2 regions of the Neobacillus sp. PS2-9 genome follow, and region 2 is predicted to be linked to the other one. Evidence: a T-box and tRNA genes for the amino acid it is inferred to sense, from the RefSeq annotation. Region 2 holds a T-box; the other holds one or more tRNA genes.
What was found. The T-box of region 2 lies ahead of metG (methionine--tRNA ligase). A T-box ahead of a tRNA ligase gene usually reads a tRNA of that ligase, here a tRNA-Met.

Region 1: it encodes a tRNA-Met, which carries the amino acid that the T-box ahead of metG (methionine--tRNA ligase) is inferred to sense. The anticodon was not compared.

The regions. Positions count from the first base shown of each region.
Region 1 covers NZ_CP133269.1:4,976,068-4,984,958, reverse strand. The annotation lists rRNA gene RCG25_RS24835 (23S ribosomal RNA) at 1-1,523, shown strand, start outside; rRNA gene rrf (5S ribosomal RNA) at 1,604-1,720, shown strand; tRNA gene RCG25_RS24825 (tRNA-Met) at 1,888-1,961, shown strand; tRNA gene RCG25_RS24820 (tRNA-Asp) at 1,965-2,041, shown strand; gene tsaE (tRNA (adenosine(37)-N6)-threonylcarbamoyltransferase complex ATPase subunit type 1 TsaE) at 2,240-2,695, shown strand; gene tsaB (tRNA (adenosine(37)-N6)-threonylcarbamoyltransferase complex dimerization subunit type 1 TsaB) at 2,692-3,390, shown strand; gene rimI (ribosomal protein S18-alanine N-acetyltransferase) at 3,412-3,861, shown strand; gene tsaD (tRNA (adenosine(37)-N6)-threonylcarbamoyltransferase complex transferase subunit TsaD) at 3,858-4,886, shown strand; gene RCG25_RS24795 (substrate-binding domain-containing protein) at 4,938-7,502, opposite strand; gene RCG25_RS24790 (LytR/AlgR family response regulator transcription factor) at 7,763-8,476, shown strand; gene RCG25_RS24785 (LacI family DNA-binding transcriptional regulator) at 8,668-8,891, shown strand, end outside.
Region 2 covers NZ_CP133269.1:2,678,964-2,687,854, forward strand. The annotation lists gene metG (methionine--tRNA ligase) at 1-1,482, opposite strand, end outside; T-box leader at 1,509-1,781, opposite strand; gene RCG25_RS13520 (VOC family protein) at 1,912-2,337, opposite strand; gene RCG25_RS13525 (peroxiredoxin) at 2,507-3,055, opposite strand; gene RCG25_RS13530 (MarR family winged helix-turn-helix transcriptional regulator) at 3,315-3,746, shown strand; gene RCG25_RS13535 (hypothetical protein) at 3,750-3,911, shown strand; gene RCG25_RS13540 (YdeI/OmpD-associated family protein) at 3,966-4,559, opposite strand; gene RCG25_RS13545 (hypothetical protein) at 4,598-4,783, opposite strand; gene RCG25_RS13550 (YaiI/YqxD family protein) at 4,993-5,433, shown strand; gene RCG25_RS13555 (DUF47 domain-containing protein) at 5,672-6,289, shown strand; gene RCG25_RS13560 (hypothetical protein) at 6,347-6,469, opposite strand; gene RCG25_RS13565 (DUF1801 domain-containing protein) at 6,704-7,126, opposite strand; gene RCG25_RS13570 (hypothetical protein) at 7,285-7,992, shown strand; gene RCG25_RS13575 (CBO0543 family protein) at 7,997-8,539, opposite strand; gene RCG25_RS13580 (hypothetical protein) at 8,773-8,891, shown strand, end outside.

The DNA of each region.
Region 1 (8,891 bases), 2.3 Mb from region 2:
GGCGTAGGCGATGGACAACAGGTTGATATTCCTGTACCACCTCTTTATCGTTTGAGTGATGGGGGACGCAGGAGGATAGGGTAAGCGCGCTGTTGGATATGCGCGTCTAAGCAGTTAGGCTGGAAAGTAGGAAAATCCGCTTTCCGTGAAGGCTGAGCTGTGATAGCGAGGGAAATTTAGTACCGAAGTTCCTGATTCCACACTGCCAAGAAAAGCCTCTAGCGAGATAAAAGGTGCCCGTACCGCAAACCGACACAGGTAGGCGAGGAGAGAATCCTAAGGTGAGCGAGAGAACTCTCGTTAAGGAACTCGGCAAAATGACCCCGTAACTTCGGGAGAAGGGGTGCTTTTTGAGGTGAATAGCCTCGAAGAGCCGCAGTGAATAGGCCCAGGCGACTGTTTAGCAAAAACACAGGTCTCTGCGAAGCCGCAAGGCGAAGTATAGGGGCTGACGCCTGCCCGGTGCTGGAAGGTTAAGAGGAGGGGTTAGCTCACGCGAAGCTCTGAATCGAAGCCCCAGTAAACGGCGGCCGTAACTATAACGGTCCTAAGGTAGCGAAATTCCTTGTCGGGTAAGTTCCGACCCGCACGAAAGGCGTAACGATCTGGGCACTGTCTCAACGAGAGACTCGGTGAAATTATAGTACCTGTGAAGATGCAGGTTACCCGCGACAGGACGGAAAGACCCCGTGGAGCTTTACTGTAGCCTGATATTGAATTTTGGTACAGCTTGTACAGGATAGGTAGGAGCCTGAGAAACCGGAGCGCTAGCTTCGGTGGAGGCGTCGGTGGGATACTACCCTGGCTGTATTGAAATTCTAACCCGCACCCCTTATCGGGGTGGGAGACAGTGTCAGGTGGGCAGTTTGACTGGGGCGGTCGCCTCCTAAAGAGTAACGGAGGCGCCCAAAGGTTCCCTCAGAATGGTTGGAAATCATTCGTAGAGTGTAAAGGCACAAGGGAGCTTGACTGCGAGACCTACAAGTCGAGCAGGGACGAAAGTCGGGCTTAGTGATCCGGTGGTTCCGCATGGAAGGGCCATCGCTCAACGGATAAAAGCTACCCCGGGGATAACAGGCTTATCTCCCCCAAGAGTCCACATCGACGGGGAGGTTTGGCACCTCGATGTCGGCTCATCGCATCCTGGGGCTGTAGTCGGTCCCAAGGGTTGGGCTGTTCGCCCATTAAAGCGGTACGCGAGCTGGGTTCAGAACGTCGTGAGACAGTTCGGTCCCTATCCGTCGTGGGCGCAGGAAATTTGAGAGGAGCTGTCCTTAGTACGAGAGGACCGGGATGGACGCACCGCTGGTGTACCAGTTGTCTTGCCAAAGGCATCGCTGGGTAGCTATGTGCGGACGGGATAAGTGCTGAAAGCATCTAAGCATGAAGCCCCCCTCAAGATGAGATTTCCCATAGCGTCAAGCTAGTAAGAACCCTGAAAGATGATCAGGTTGATAGGTCAGAGGTGGAAGCGTGGTAACATGTGGAGCTGACTGATACTAATCGTTCGAGGACTTAACCAATTTTTAAAGCGAACTCGTAGTTTACAAACACTTCTTCTGCATTATCTAGTTTTGAGAGAACGATCTCTCTAACAAAATAGTCTGGTAATTATGGCGAGAAGGTCACACCCGTTCCCATACCGAACACGGAAGTTAAGCTTCTCAGCGCCGATGGTAGTTGGGACGAAAGTCCCTGTGAGAGTAGGACGTTGCCAGGCTGTTTTATCAATTTTTATACTTTTAATCGTCGCGGGGTGGAGCACGTTCGAATAATCTTCTTCGAATATTCTACAGCGCAACAATTGAGCCACTCCTTGAATAAGCTTTCCGAAATCGGGGCGGTCTTAAACAAAGAGCATGCTCAAAAATAATTTTATTTTACCGTCGCGGGGTGGAGCAGTCTGGTAGCTCGTCGGGCTCATAACCCGAAGGTCGCAGGTTCAAATCCTGTCCCCGCAATATGGTCCGGTAGTTCAGTTGGTTAGAATGCCTGCCTGTCACGCAGGAGGTCGCGGGTTCGAGTCCCGTCCGGACCGCCATATATATGCTAAAATCAAGTGCGAAACCAAGTTTCGGCTTTTTTTTATTTCATCTATTAGGTTTTTTTGCACATTAAGGTTATAATTATGTACACTACATATGGAAAAGCATCCTTAGGAGATATCCTAAGGTTTTTTTTGCACTTAAATAAGGTAAAATGAGAGTAAAGGATTGCTAGGAAAGTAAAAGGTGATTGAATGAACCAACTTGAATGGAAGACTACAAATTCTGAGGAAACCTCAACATTGGCCGAACGCTTGGCTCAGCTTTTACAGCCAGGTGATGTGATTGCCCTTGAGGGTGATTTAGGAGCCGGAAAAACGACCTTTACCAAAGGCCTTGCTAAAGGGTTGGAAGTTAAGAAAACCGTTAACAGCCCTACTTTTACAATTATTAAAGAATATAAGGGCAGGTTGCCCCTGTATCATATGGATGTCTATCGAGTAGCGGATGCTTTTGAAGATCTTGGTTTTGATGAATACTTTGAAGGGGACGGCGTAACAGTAGTGGAATGGGCTCATTTAATTGAAGAGCAGCTTCCACAAGAACTATTAACTATTTTCCTGTATCGTGAAGAGGAAGATCAAAGGAAAATGGTATTCGTGCCAAAGGGCAATAGATATGAGCAACTATGTAAGGAGATTTTTAGATGACTATATTGGCGATAGATACTTCAAACTATGCATTGGGAGTAGCGCTTTTAGAAGAGAATCAAGTATTGGGAGAATACATTACTAATTTAAAAAAGAATCACTCTGTTCGGATTATGCCGGCTATTGAAACTTTAATGAGTGATTGTGAACGGGTACCAGCAGATTTAACGAAGATTGTGGTTGCTAAAGGCCCTGGGTCTTATACAGGAGTAAGAATCGGTGTTACGATTGCAAAAACACTAGCATGGACTCTTAATATCCCTCTTGTGGGTGTTTCAAGTTTAGAAATTTTAGCCGCGGGAACTGGACGATATTTTGATGGAATGGTGTCTCCCTTGTTTGATGCTAGAAGGGGACAAGTCTATACAGGCTTATATCAATTTGTAGACGGAAAGCTTACAGTGAAGAAACAGGATCAGTTAGTGATGCTTGATGACTGGGTGGATAGGTTATTAGATATCGACAAGCCAATCATATTTGTAGGAAATGACCTGCCAATTCATAAAGCTAAAATTGAAGAAGTCTTGGGACCTAAAGCCATTTTTGCAAGTATGACAGAACATAACCCACGTCCAGCTGAACTAGCTTTATTAGGAAAAGAACAAGCTGGAGACGACCTACATTCTTTTGTACCAAATTATATACGTTTAGTAGAAGCGGAAGCCAAGTGGCTTGAAGCAAAAGGAAAAATATAAAATGGATAGGGAAAGAGAAATATGGTAGATTCTTATGTTTTTCGATATATGAGGGAAGAAGATATTGAACAAGTACTAGAGGTAGAACATGCGTCTTTTACTACTCCCTGGAGCAGGGAAGCATTTTATAATGAAATACACAATAATAAATTCGCTGTCTATATTGTCCTTGAGGAAGAAAATCAAATCATTGGCTATTGTGGAACATGGGTTGTCATTGATGAAGCACACGTGACGAACGTGGCCATAATGCCTGGGTATCGGGGAAAAAAGCTAGGGGAGGCATTAATGACAAAGCTAATGTCTGTCGCTAGGGAGTTAGGAGCTAGAAGTATGACACTTGAAGTAAGGGTAACGAATCATGTCGCACAATCCCTTTATCGGAAATTAGGATTTCAAAATGGCGGGATTCGAAAGAATTATTATTCAGATAACCAAGAAGATGCACTAGTAATGTGGGTGAATTTATGAAAAAAGATCAGTATATTTTAGCCATAGAAACAAGCTGTGATGAGACGGCAGTAGCGATCATTAAAAATGGTCGTGAGATTGCAGCCAATATCGTGGCATCTCAAATAGAAAGTCACAAGCGGTTTGGAGGGGTAGTACCTGAAATTGCCTCCCGTCACCATGTTGAGCAAATAACCATCGTGATGGAGGAAGCGTTGAATCAGGCAAACCTTACAATGGCTGACTTGGATGCCATTGCTGTCACAGAAGGTCCTGGATTAGTGGGTGCGCTATTAATTGGTGTAAATGCCGCAAAGGCTTTGGCGTTTGCCCATAATAAGCCGCTTGTACCGGTCCACCATATTGCCGGGCATATCTATGCAAACCGGCTGGTAACAGAAATGAAATTTCCATTGTTGTCTCTGGTGGTCTCTGGTGGTCATACAGAGCTTGTTTATATGAAAGAGCACGGTCACTTTGAAGTAATAGGTGAAACAAGAGATGACGCGGCTGGAGAAGCCTACGATAAGGTGGCAAGAACGTTAAATATGCCGTATCCTGGCGGTCCGCATATTGATCGCTTAGCACAGGGAGGAAGGCCAACGATTGATCTACCTAGAGCATGGCTGGAAGAAGGTTCATTTGACTTTAGTTTTAGCGGCTTGAAATCTGCTGTTATTAATACGGTCCACAATGCGGAACAGCGCGGTGAAACGATCGCACCTGAAGATCTTGCGGCAAGCTTCCAAGCGAGTGTCATTGAAGTACTGGTGAAAAAGACGGAAAAGGCTGTTGCCCAGTATGGGGTGAAGCAAGTATTAGTAGCAGGCGGGGTGGCAGCCAATAAAGGACTAAGAAATGCACTAGAAAAGGCGTTTGCTGACCAACCTGAAATTGAATTAGTGATTCCTCCGTTAGCCTTGTGCACCGATAATGCAGCTATGATTGCGGCAGCAGGAAGCATCATGTTTGAAAAAGGAATCAGAGCAGGTCTTGCGCTTAATGCGAATCCAGGATTGGATATTGAAATGCATAATAACGAGTAACCCTTCCTTATTGGAAGGGTTTTTTTCGTAAATGCTAGATAGAACCATTTTTTAAAAGAACCTTTGGATTGCCTCCGGAGCATCATTGTTATATACCAGCTTCCAGGCATCAAGAACGTTTTCTTTTGTTACTTTTAGCGCGGGGACAGCTACATAGGATGGTGCTTGTTTACCAAGTAGTGCGTATCCTGCCAAGAGCGCTTCAGCAACTCCCTGATGATAGGGCATCTGAGCACCAAGACCCTTGATAAGTCCATCCTTTGCCATTTCTAAAGCAACATTAGCACCTAAATCAATCGTCGTGATTACCAAATCATCTCTTCCTGCCGAACGCGCAGCAGCTAATGCTCCTTCAGCTGGTACATCCCATACGACAAATATTCCCTTTAAATCTGGATGTTTAGCAATCATGGAGGCAGCCACTTTCTCACTTTGATTTGGATCGATAATCCCGCAATGTTCGATGATTTTTATTTCATGGTATTTTTCTCTTATCGTCTTTTCAAATGCTTCTGTTCTTTGTTTAGTGGCAAAGAAATTAGCATCATGGTAGATTACTCCAATCTTACCTTTACAGTCTAATTGTTCTGCCATAATATGGGCAGCCTCTACACCATTTCCATAGTTATCAGCTGAAACGATACTGACATAATCCTTTCCAGGCTGTAAATCCTTTGGTATGTTTTCCATAAAAACCAGCTTGACACCAGATTGCCCCACATGTTTATAAGCAATTGCCGATGAAAGTGTGTCTACAGGAATACTGATAAGTATATCCGGCTTTTTGGTTAAAATTGTTTCGATATCAGCAAGTTGCTTTTCCCATTTAAATTGAGCATCTGTTACTGCAACTACTTCAATTCCCATTTTATCAAAAGTGGCCTTTAACCCGTTTATTACAGACCTTGACCAATCATTATTAGTATAGTGCATGGAAATAGCCGCCTTATAATTGTGTTCCTTCAGCATTTTCAAGTCTTTTAAAGATAACTGAAGAGTTTTTGCAGAAACTGCGGCTTCACCATGCGGCCCCGTGCTTAATATGCTATGTTCTGGAATATCTTGCTTTATCGTACTATTAAAGGTCTGACTTACGGTGTGCAAAAATTCTTTTATATCAATAGGTTTTGTCAGGTAATTACTAAATCCTATGGCTAAGGTATGTTGAATATCCTGGGGCATGGCATTGGCACTAACAGCAATTACAGGAATATCTTTTGTTTTAGCCCCTATTTTTAAAATGTCAAACACTTCATATCCATGGATATCTGGCAAGTCAAGATCAAGCAAAATTAAATCGACTTTTTCTGTCATTGCCATTTCTAATCCTTCTTTTCCAGTTCGAGCTAATAAGAGGTTATAGGAGGGCTGGGATTTCATGATGCTACTGACAAAGTGTAAGTTCGGCTCGTTATCTTCAATATACAGCAAATTAAAGTTATCTGCCTTTCCGTGATTTTCTAAAGGAGCTTTTACTCGCTCTCCCCATTGTACAGCTGCCTTTAATTCATTTGGGAGGGGGAGACTAAAGCAAAAATCACTGCCTTTTCCTTTTTTGCTCGATACACTAATTTCTCCTCCCATAAGATGCACCAGTTGTTTCACTAATGACAGTCCAATGCCAGTGCCTTCTTCTTGTGTCCCTTCAACACGATAAAATGGAACAAACACTTTATGATACTCTTCAATAGACAGTCCTACACCTGTATCCACGATATGAATCACCATTATATTTTCTTCTATATGAGAAATAATTTTTACTTTTCCACCCTCCCGATTATATTTAATGGCATTTTCGAGAAGATTGAGAAGGACTTGTTTAAGTCGAATGGAATCAGCAAGAATGAATGTGTTTTGCCATTGATTTAATTGTTTATGAATACGGATATTCTTCTTTTTAGCCAGTGGCTGGATGATATTAATACATTCATTGATAACAGTAAGAAAATCAATCTCTTCAATAGAGACCTTTAAGTTACCTGTCTCGATTCTTGATAAATCCAAAATATCATTTATTAAATTTAATAAGTGACCTCCTCCACTTAATATCTCATTCACATAATCGTGCTGTTCTTCACTTAAAGATTCATCCATTTCTAATAGCTGTGCAAAACCAAGTATTCCATTCAATGGTGTACGTAGTTCATGACTCATCTTTGAAAGAAATTCTGATTTGGCCATGTTTGCTTTTTCAGCCTCTTCTTTCATCTGAATGATGTCGTGTTCCATTTTTTGTCGCTCGGTAATTTCGGAAATAGTAACAAGGGCAGCCTGTCCCCCATCTTCATTTGTTTTTAGAGGTGTTGAATTAATGGAAAGCCATTTCCTGTCCTGAATCTTGTTAGTTACTCCAATAATAAAATTTTGAAAGGGAATACCCTTTTCAAGGGTGATAACATTTGGTAACTCGGAATAAAGTAACCGAGATCCATCATCTTTTACAAAATCAAGTTGCATCAAGGTGGATTCAGTTAAAAATTCAGCTTTAATACCTATTACCTTTTCAACATTGTCATTCAAAGGAATATACTTACCTGATTTTTCATGAATAAGTACGCATTCCGACATAGTCCGAAGAACTTCCTTATATAAGTTTCCTTTATCGATTGATTCCATTTTTTCCTCCTAACAATAGAACGAATAGTCATGGATTACTTGTAGCTTTCAGCTTCATTATAGCCAAGAAGGTCATTTTCGAGTATTCACTTTTTGGGAAAAAGTACTAAATAAATTATAGTTTGCAAGCGTTTACTTATTTTATTACAATTTATTAGAATCCTTTTTTATACTTCATCTAGTATATCAAGGAAAATGTCTGTAATCATACCATATAAGGGCTATTTATAACATACAAAAGAACTGGAAGGGGGATGAAAATGAGAATCCTGATTGCTGAGGACAATGCGTCATCTAGAAAATTGTTAAAGCATTTGATAAAACATATACCAAACTATCAAATTGTTGGAGAAGCAGTTAATGGAGAGGATTTAATTAACAAGGTAATGATAGAAAAACCCGACATCGCATTAGTCGATATTAATATGCCATTGTTAAACGGAATGGAGGCAGTGAAATCCTGTAAAAAAATTGTTCCATCTTTACAAGTAATCTTTATTACCGGCCATGATGAATATGCCTTAGAGGCTTTTGCTGTTCATGCAATCGATTACATTATCAAACCAATTGAGCGTGACAGGCTTTATTCTGCATTAGAGCGAGCATCTTCCTTAAAGAACCAGGATGTCATGATCCAGCAACCACGAGTCAAAAAAGAAATAATTGTAAAGCAACATCATTCCACTACCTTTATTCCTTTGGATGATATACTATTTATCGAGAGGGTAGATCGTAAATCGGTCATCCATATGCTAGATCAAAAAATCGAAATGAATGAGACGTTAACAAACCTAGAAGATTTGCTTGATTCACGCTTTGTTGTCTCCCATCGCTCTTATATCATAAATTTGCAGTATTTAATAAAAATAGAAGCAGTTGGTCAAATGTATATTGCTTACTTTAAAAATCACAATGAGACAGCAAAGGTTTCAAAACATAAGGTTACAGAACTACAAAAAAGTAAATCTATGTAAAAGTAAGGCTCAGTTACCTGAGTCTTATTTTTTTTGAAAATCTACTTTTTTTGTCCGTAGGGATTGATGCGTGATTTGTGAGGAAAGAATGGTGTATTGAATGGACGAAATCCTTGTCTGAAGCTAGTTAGACAGCAATTTTGTAATCGATTACAATCCATTTATAGAGCAGGAAAGGAAAAGATAATAAGATGGTTGGGATTGTGGATGTAGCAAAAAAAGCGAATGTTTCTACTGCCACCGTGTCTAGAGTGCTTAGTAAACCTGGAGCTGTAAGAGAAACGACGACGCAAAAAGTTTTACAAGCAATACAAGATCTAAATTACCAGCCGAATGCCTTAGCTCGTCAGCTTAGAAGACTTGAGACGAAAACTATATTAGTAGTTGTGCCAGATATTACAAATCCGTTTTTTTC
Region 2 (8,891 bases):
TAACTGCGCCAAGTTTGCAATGACGAGGCTGCAATTAAATATCGTACGGTCGCACTCCAATTTATCTTCTTCCACTTGTTTCCAAGGTTTCTGTTCATCAAAATATTTATTCGTGAACCTAACAAGTTCGAATATCTCCTCCAATCCTTGTTTAAAATGACTGTGTTCAATTAGGTGGCCTACTCTCGAATAAACATTCTTAATCTTAGCTTCTATTTTAGGGTCACCTGAACCTTGTGGAATTTGACTGTCATAGTACTTAGTTATAAATTTTAGGGTTCGGTTTACAAGATTCCCATATCCCCCCAACAACTCCGAGTTGTGACTATAAATAAATTCTCTCCAGGAAAAGTCAGTATCTCTATTCTCTGGTGCATTGATCGTTAAAAAATAACGAATGGAATCAGGGTGATATTTATCTAAAAAATCTGGAACCCAAACAGCCCAGTTGCGGCTGGTTGAAATCTTTTTCTTTTCCAGTGTCAAATATTCGTTGGACACAATATGATTCGGTATTGCTTCATTTTTAATACCCATAAGGATAGCTGGCCAAATAATACTGTGAAAAGGGATATTATCCTTCCCATGGACGTAGTATGAGGTCGCATCCTTATTCCAGAAGATTGATTCATCCTTTCCTGTCTCCAAGGCCCATTTTTTACTTGCAGAGTAATAACCGGATAATGCCTCAATCCAAACATAAATCTTCTTCTCTTCAAATCCTTCGACAGGAACACTTATTCCCAAATCAATATCCCGAGAAACTGCTCGGTCAACTAATCCTTCCTTTAGGTATCTCTCCGTTAAATTAACAGCATTCTCACGCCATGCCCCATTTGTTTTTGCATGTTTGACCAAAGACTGAAGCTGCTCTTGAAACGAACTTAACGAAAAATAAAAGTGTTCTGTTCTTTTTACTGTTGGTGAGTCTCCGCATAACTTGCATTTTTTTTCTAATAAATCTAGCGGATCTAATACGGAAGAGCAATAGTCACATTGGTCTCCCCGAGAAGATTGCCCACAATTTGGGCATAATCCCTCTACATATCGATCGGGAAGAAACTGGTCGCACGTTTCACAGAAGGTTTGCTCGATATCCTTCTTATAAATAAAACCATTATTCAAAAGATCTAAGAAAATCTGTTGTACAGTTTTATGGTGATGTTCGGTATCAGTTCGAGTATAGTAATCATATGAAAATCCCAATTTTTTAAAGCTATCATTAAATTCTTCATGGTATCGGTCGGCTATTTCTTTTGCAGAAACACCCTCTTGCTTTGCTCGGATAGAGATAGGTGTTCCGTTACAATCACTACCGGAAACATATAAAACCTGCTCGCCTTTTTGCCTATAATAACGAGCTAAAATATCTCCTGGCAGCAAACTTGCGATGTGACCTAAATGCAATGGCCCATTTGCGTATGGCCACGCTCCTCCTATAAATACAGTCATGTACGATTCCTCCTTTTTCTTGAAAAACAAAAAAACCTCGCCCCTATCTATAAATAGATAAGGACGAGGTTGATCTTCTCGTGGTTCCACCTTAATTCACCAATTGCTCACACAATTAGCCTCTACAAGTACGGAGCTGTCAAATGCTCTTATACTGTGGTTTTGATAACGAGTACCCAAAACTCGTCGCAGTCTACTAGTAACAAAAAGTTACGTTCAATACGAAGCTCAGAGGCCATTGTTCAAATGAGTATTTTTGCTTCTTCTCAGCTACCGAAGCTCTCTGTGAAAAATAGAATCACTTTACTTTTCCTCTTCATTGCCTTATAAAGGTTAAATTGGATTTATTATACATCAGACCAAAATGGGATTCAATACTTTTTTTCGGGGGACTGTCCCCCGCCGCATTAAAGCGTTACCACGCAGGGGGACTGTCCCCAAATTTGATTGATAGCCATTCTAATCTTGCTTTTTACCAAAATACGAATTCTGTAAAACTATTCTCCAGCCATCAGGATCCTCGATGGTCACCCCAGCATTTTTCCAATAAGGATTTTCAGGTTCCACTTCATCGTATCCCATGCCATGTAACCTGTTAACCACTAAGTCTCTTGTCTCAAGGTCTGGCATATAGAATACCAGCAAATTATCCTCTGAAGGAGGCGGACATGGTACCGCATCCATATGCTGGGTAAACTCTAAATGATAAGCAGTATCAGGTAGACCCAACATTACCCCATCGTACCCATTATGATTTTCAAAATGTCCGACTACCCTCAAACCTAGGCCATCCCGATAAAATTCAACCACTTTTTGTAACCGGTTTGTAGGTCTAGCAATTCTAAATTGGACCACTGGAAGTTTGTCTGACCAAACATTACTCATACGTTTCACCTCATTAAATTCTCAATTAAATCTACTTAAATATTACCATTTTTAAACAGTTCATAAAATCAATTAATAGTTTGAGTTTTCCTACAACTTTAGTCTTATATCTAAAAAATAAAAAACGCCTCTACCTAAAGTAGAAACGCTGTTGCTTCTGAAAAATCCATCAGATTCTCCCAATATATTTAGGATCCCTCACGATTCCCGGCTGACCAGGCACCCAATTGGCGGGAACTCCTTCTTGAGTCCTCCTAGCATATTGAACTCCCTGTATGATACGTAAAATTTCATACACATTTCTTCCTACCTCTAAAGGATAGACCATTTTAGTAACAATCGTCCCTTCTGGATCGATAATGACGGTTGCTCTGAACGTTGCTCCTGTGTGTTCATTCAGGACTCTGTATGCTTTACTGATTTCATGAGTGCGATCACTCACAAGGGGAAAATTCACTTTGGCGGCTGAAGGCGACACTTCAGTAAACACCTTATGTGCATACACGCTGTCTGTACTGATAGCGAGTACTTCTGTGTTTAGTAATTTTAATTGATCATAAATAGCAGCGACCGCTGCCAATTCTGTGGGTCAAACGAATGTAAAATCACTACCATAGAAAAATAATATCAGCCATTGACCACGATAGCTTTCCAAGCGTACCTCTTTCATTTTCTTTTCTATATTGTCGTAAGCCTCGGCCGTAAATGATGGAGCCATATCAGTTGTTTGTGCACAGTTTGGTAGTTTACATTCCCCCAAACCTATCTCATGACTTCTAAAATCCACTTCTCCACCTCCATCTATAATCTTTGCTTCTGTATTGTATGTATAGGATTTTGTCCCATTGAGCCTATTTATCAACAAAGAATACTTAAATTGAAGGGTTTGGTAAATATATTTTTACTAATGTGTGATATTTATATTGATTATAAGTAAATTTAGTAATAAAATAATTACTATAAAAAGGAGGATATGTATGATTAACGAAATTGCTAAAGAATACATTGCTCTAATTCCAAATCTTTTTGGCAGTTTTAAAGAATTAAACAAGGGTGCCGTACATTTATCACATATGCAGAACCACGTGATTGAGTATATTTTTATGCAGAAAAGACCTTTGAATTTGAAAGAAATCAGCGCTGGTTTAGGGATCGCCAAGCAACAACTAACGAATATCATTAGTGATTTAGAAACGAGTGGCTATTTGAATAAGGTGCCTGACACCAAGGATAAACGAGCAGTATTGATTTCACTGACACCCGCGGGTAAGGAAATTGAAGAAAAAAAGTGGGCAGAACTTTATCAAAAGCTAAGCATGAATGTAACAAAGTTAAGTGAAGAAGAGCAGCGTGACTTAAGCTTTGCACTTCACAAAGTGAATGTATTATTGAGAAAAATGGAGGAATAAATCATGAGTCAAAGACAACGGGTATCAATCCTAGGTGTAGGTGTAATCATGGGTTTGGTGTTGGGGTTAATTTATAATGATCTCTACAAATGTCTCATTACAGGAATTATTACAGCTTCAACAATCATGGTTATGTTAAGTCAACAGGCAAAAAAGACAAATTGAAAAGAGCCCAGTCCATTTTGAACTGGGTTATTTTCTTATTTTCTCCTGGAAATACTAATCATTTAATCCCTTTCCGTTGAGAATTTGTTGCATATATTTTTCAACCCTTGACTCCCTCGTTTTAGATTGTTTCGGTTGAGAAAAATAAAGAAGGTATGCTCTTTGTCTTCCAGGCGTTAGTTCTTCAAAAGCGGTTTTCAAGGCAGGCATTTCAGTGAATTTTTTTTGAAGTTCTTCAGGAATTATGTATTCTGTAGTCTTTTTAAAACTCACTTCTAGACCGGATTTTTCAACTTCAATGGCTTCATAAATATAGTCTTTCAAGATGGTTTCCATATTAACTATTTCCTGAACATTGCTAAACCGAATCTGGCGCGCAGCCTGCACATTCTCCGTTTGTTGGATTAGAATCCCATGGACATCCTGTAACAAGGACCCTTTGTGAAACAGAATCGCACAATAATCTTTAAATCCATGTATTAAAACGATGTTTTTATTCTCGAACGTGTAACATGGATGCATCCACTTAAATTCTTCGGTCAGCTCACAGTCAAGAACAATAATTCTCAACTTCTCATATTCTTCTTTCCACTTTTTAGCTTTACTTAAAAATTCATCCACCTTAGGATTCGTTTTACTATTGGTCATCAAGGAACACCCCTCTTCAATTTTACTAGTTAAACCATTCATTCATATTTTAATAAAATAAAATTATTATGTAGCTCCCTTTCATTAATTGATATCCTGATGGCTAAGTCTTCTGTTCGTAAAACAAAATCTTTTACACCTATAAATTCAGATTCAGCAATCAAATAGAATTGTGTTCCCTTTTTTAACCCTTTAAAATTTTTCTTTAGCTTATATTTCTTCATTATTTCACCTAGCTGCTCCCCTAATCTATATAACTTAAAAAATGCATATGTATGTGTGAAACTATATCAAAACTATAACGGTAATAACAACTAGTCTTCCATAAAATTGTTAATGAGATTTTTTGCTAAAGCTTTTCCACGTTTGACAAAATCCGATTCTGCCATTATTATCACTATCAATTCGAACTTTTTTATAGGAGAGAAAAAGGATGAAAATTTATGTTGATGCAGATGCATGTCCGGTAAAAGATATAATTATCTCTGAGAGTAAGATTGTGGCAGTTCCTGTGGTCCTTGTTACTAGTTTTTCTCATTTTTCTAATGCAGAACAACCTTCAGGAGTGGAAACCATTTATGTTGATTCTGGAGCAGATGCTGCGGATTATCGGATCATGAAGTTAGTAGAAATAGGAGATATCATTGTTACCCAGGATTATGGACTTGCTTCGCTAGGTTTAGCCAAAGGATGTACGGTTCTTCATCATAAAGGGTTTACCTATACAAATGAAAACATTGACCAATTATTACAAACACGTTATTTTAGTGCAATGGCTCGAAAAAGCGGAAAACGTACAAAAGGGCCAAAACCATTCACATCAGAAGATAGAGAGAAATTTAGGGAGCTTTTTAAAAGAGTGATTTCACGTTAAGTTATTTTTACTTCTTTATCTTCGAAGAGATTTTATATGTTAGTGACAGGAAACGGAACCAGTTAAAAAAACTGATTCTTTTTTTTATACTAAAAATCCATGCACCATCACCCACATTTTTCCAAACTCATATGAGACGTTCGCCGTTACTGTTTGTCCAATGTCTGCATTTATTATAGTAATTGCGTAAATAAATTCATTGGAAGACGGACGAATTTGACAATGTGGGGGAGTTATTTTGGCATCCAAAAAGAAAGACAAGTTCTTTACCCATTTAATGAACATTTCTTTAAATTTAAAGGAAAGTGTGAACTACTTTGCTGACTACAAAATAAAAAATATAAGTGATCTCAAGATCTTTTCCGAAAAAATGAAAGAATATGAATCTAAAGGTGACGTCTTGGTTCATGACCTAATCATTGATTTAAATCTGGTATTCATTACTCCTATAGAACGTGAGGATATCCTCTCTCTCTCTCTTAGCATGGATGATATTCTGGACGGTTTACACCATACCGCTGCCCTTTTTGAAATGTATTCTGTGATTGAAACCGACGAGTTCATGCATCAATTTGTTGATGCAATTAGAAATTCTGTCTACGAAATTGACCGTGCGATTGAAATGTTATCTACAAAGAAATTATTTAGCATCAGAGAACACATACTTAAAATTAAAGACTTGGAATCATCCTGTGACCACATCCTCCGCAGCTCAATAAAACAGCTGTTTGCCTCTGAATCGAACCCTATCCGCATTATTCAATACAAAGAAATCTATGAAGGACTTGAAGACATTGCGGACTCCTGCCAAGCAGTAGCAAACATGTTTGAAACCATCATTATGAAAAATAGTTAAACTGTCTTGAAAAAATAAATGAATAAAAGGGACAGATTTAACTGTCCCTTAGCATGTTTACTTATTTACATCTCTTTGGGCTTTTAATGCTTTCTTTTCAAGCCCATTTGCATTTTCTTTAGCAAATTCTACATCTGCTTTTGGTAGAGCCTTATTCCTGCTATTCTTATTTTTTGCCATTTTTTCACCACCCTAAGTTATTTCTGTGTGCCAACTTTTTTGGTTTTGCACCCACGGTTTTAGTTTGCTTACTTTCGATTAGGCTATGCTCCAAATTTAGTTTTCGCACAATGGACCATTTCACAATAACCATCATTGAAAGAACTGCTTCTTTAACTATAAAAAAAGTAAGAGGCACAATACATATTCTTCATCTAGTTCTTCGTAGTATTAAAAAATTGTTACTGTGCAAAGTTATTCTCCCGGATACATTTCTTGCAAAAATGCAACAGATTCCTTGATTAATTCCTTTAACACTTCAACATCAATATCCGCCACTTTGTTAATGTACACACACGCTTTACCCGTTGTATGTTTCCCAAATTCCTTAAGTAATTGTTCTCGCTTATTTATACAAGGGGCGAAATATAAACTGATTTTTGCCTTGCGGGGGGAAAAACCTACTAGTGGAGCATCTCCTTCATGACCAGATGCATATTTATAATGGTACGAACCAAATCCAATAATACTCGGTCCCCACATTTTAGCTTGATAGCCTGTAGTTTCTGTAAATATATCTAATAATTGATAAGCATCCTCACGTTTCTTAGGATGATCGACTTGTTCGATAAACTCAATGACATTGTTGTCGGTTTCTTTTGTTTTAAGTTCATACATCGCAAAAAACCTCCCTTTTCGTTGGTAGCATTATAGGGATTGCTCCTCACTCTTATACTACGACATCAAAAAACCTTTTTCCTTCTTTCTTAGGCTATTGTAAGTTTAGATTGAAACAAATGCTTCATTGAAACGTCTATTAATGTGGAGGTGGTAATTTGCGGAAATTAAAAAGTCTCTTTCTTATAGTTATTATTTTCTTAGTTGGCTGCGGAACGAGTCAACATACCGTAATTGATTGGGCAGATTTTGTGAAGTTGGATGGAACTATGTATGATGGAATTTATTCAGGTGTCTTATCAGATGAAAAGTACATTGGTGAAAAACTTGGAGAGGTAAAATTCAGAGTTGCAGACAATGTTTCAGACCCGGAATATAAAGTAAAAGACGGAGATGCTGCCTTTCATGAAAAAGGAACAGACATTTATAAAGTTCAAGCGTATCCCCATGTAATAGCTGTGAAATCATCACGTGCCATCCATAAATACCAACTATATTACTCAAGAGAACACACAAAAAACAAATGGAACTATAAAGATCTGCCGTTTGAAAAAGTAAATAAAATCGAAATCTATCAAGCCGCTACCTTAGAAGAAAACAAACAAATAACGGAAATAAACACTCCTGACAAGGTTTCCCGCTTCTTAGAGATACTAAGAAATAGTCAAGACTCCCCCAACTTCGAGCCAAACACAGAAAATGGAGATCCTACTTACTATAAAATGGTCTTCTACACAGGAGAACCAATAGCCTACATGTTTGATCTAATGTATGACGGCAAAACCTACTACTGGTACCCATCCGAACCAGCAACCCTATCAAATGACATGCAAACCTTTATTGGGGACAGTCCCCCGGCGCAGTAACGCATTAACGCTCTGGGGGACTGTCCCCCACAAAGAGCAACCTTTCAACAAACCATTTGTTCACTATTCCTAAGAGGATATAGATGAGAAACGAATAGAAATATTCCCAATTTAATGGTTTGTAGATTTCCATCCATGTAAAAACTGGTTCCGCTACAAAAGTCGCACCCGCTGCCAATATGGTCTGGGCAATTAAAAAATCCTTCCACTTTTTAAAATACTGATAAACAATCATATATGTAATAGGCATCACGGTTAAATCAATCGGATTTAATCGTGCACTGATAGGAATCAATTGATATTGATAAATCCATAACGTAAAATGGGATCCAATATCATCGAATAAAATGGAATAAAGAGAGATGACGGTGCCATATAGCAAAATTTCATTGATTCTTTTTTTGTCCGCGAGCTTCCACCATAGGACCCATGGCAAAATGGAAAGACCAAGTAATAACCACCACTGGTATGTGAAAACCACATCATGTAACCAATAATCATTTCTCTTCTCCGCTATTTTTCTAGTTAATTTAATCAATTCTTCCATTGGCTCGTCCTTTCGTCATTCGAAACATTTTTTTCTATCATAATGGTTAAGAATGACAATTTGAACCTTTAATGAACAAAATTGTAATAAGGTCGTAGCATGTTACTGCTTTGGTACTATAAAAAAAATCACTTAAATAAACTATGGTTTAAATTTTCCTAACAGGTAAAATGATAGTAACAAAGGATCTAAATACTTTTGAAACCCTAATTAGGAAAAGAAAGAGGAAAAGCATGTTCCTACACTTTTTATTGCATCTTGTTGAGGAATTATTCATTAGTTCAGGAAGCGGCATCGTATTAAATACTCAAAAAATCGATAAGAATATTGAGCTATTAAAGGGACAAGCGTG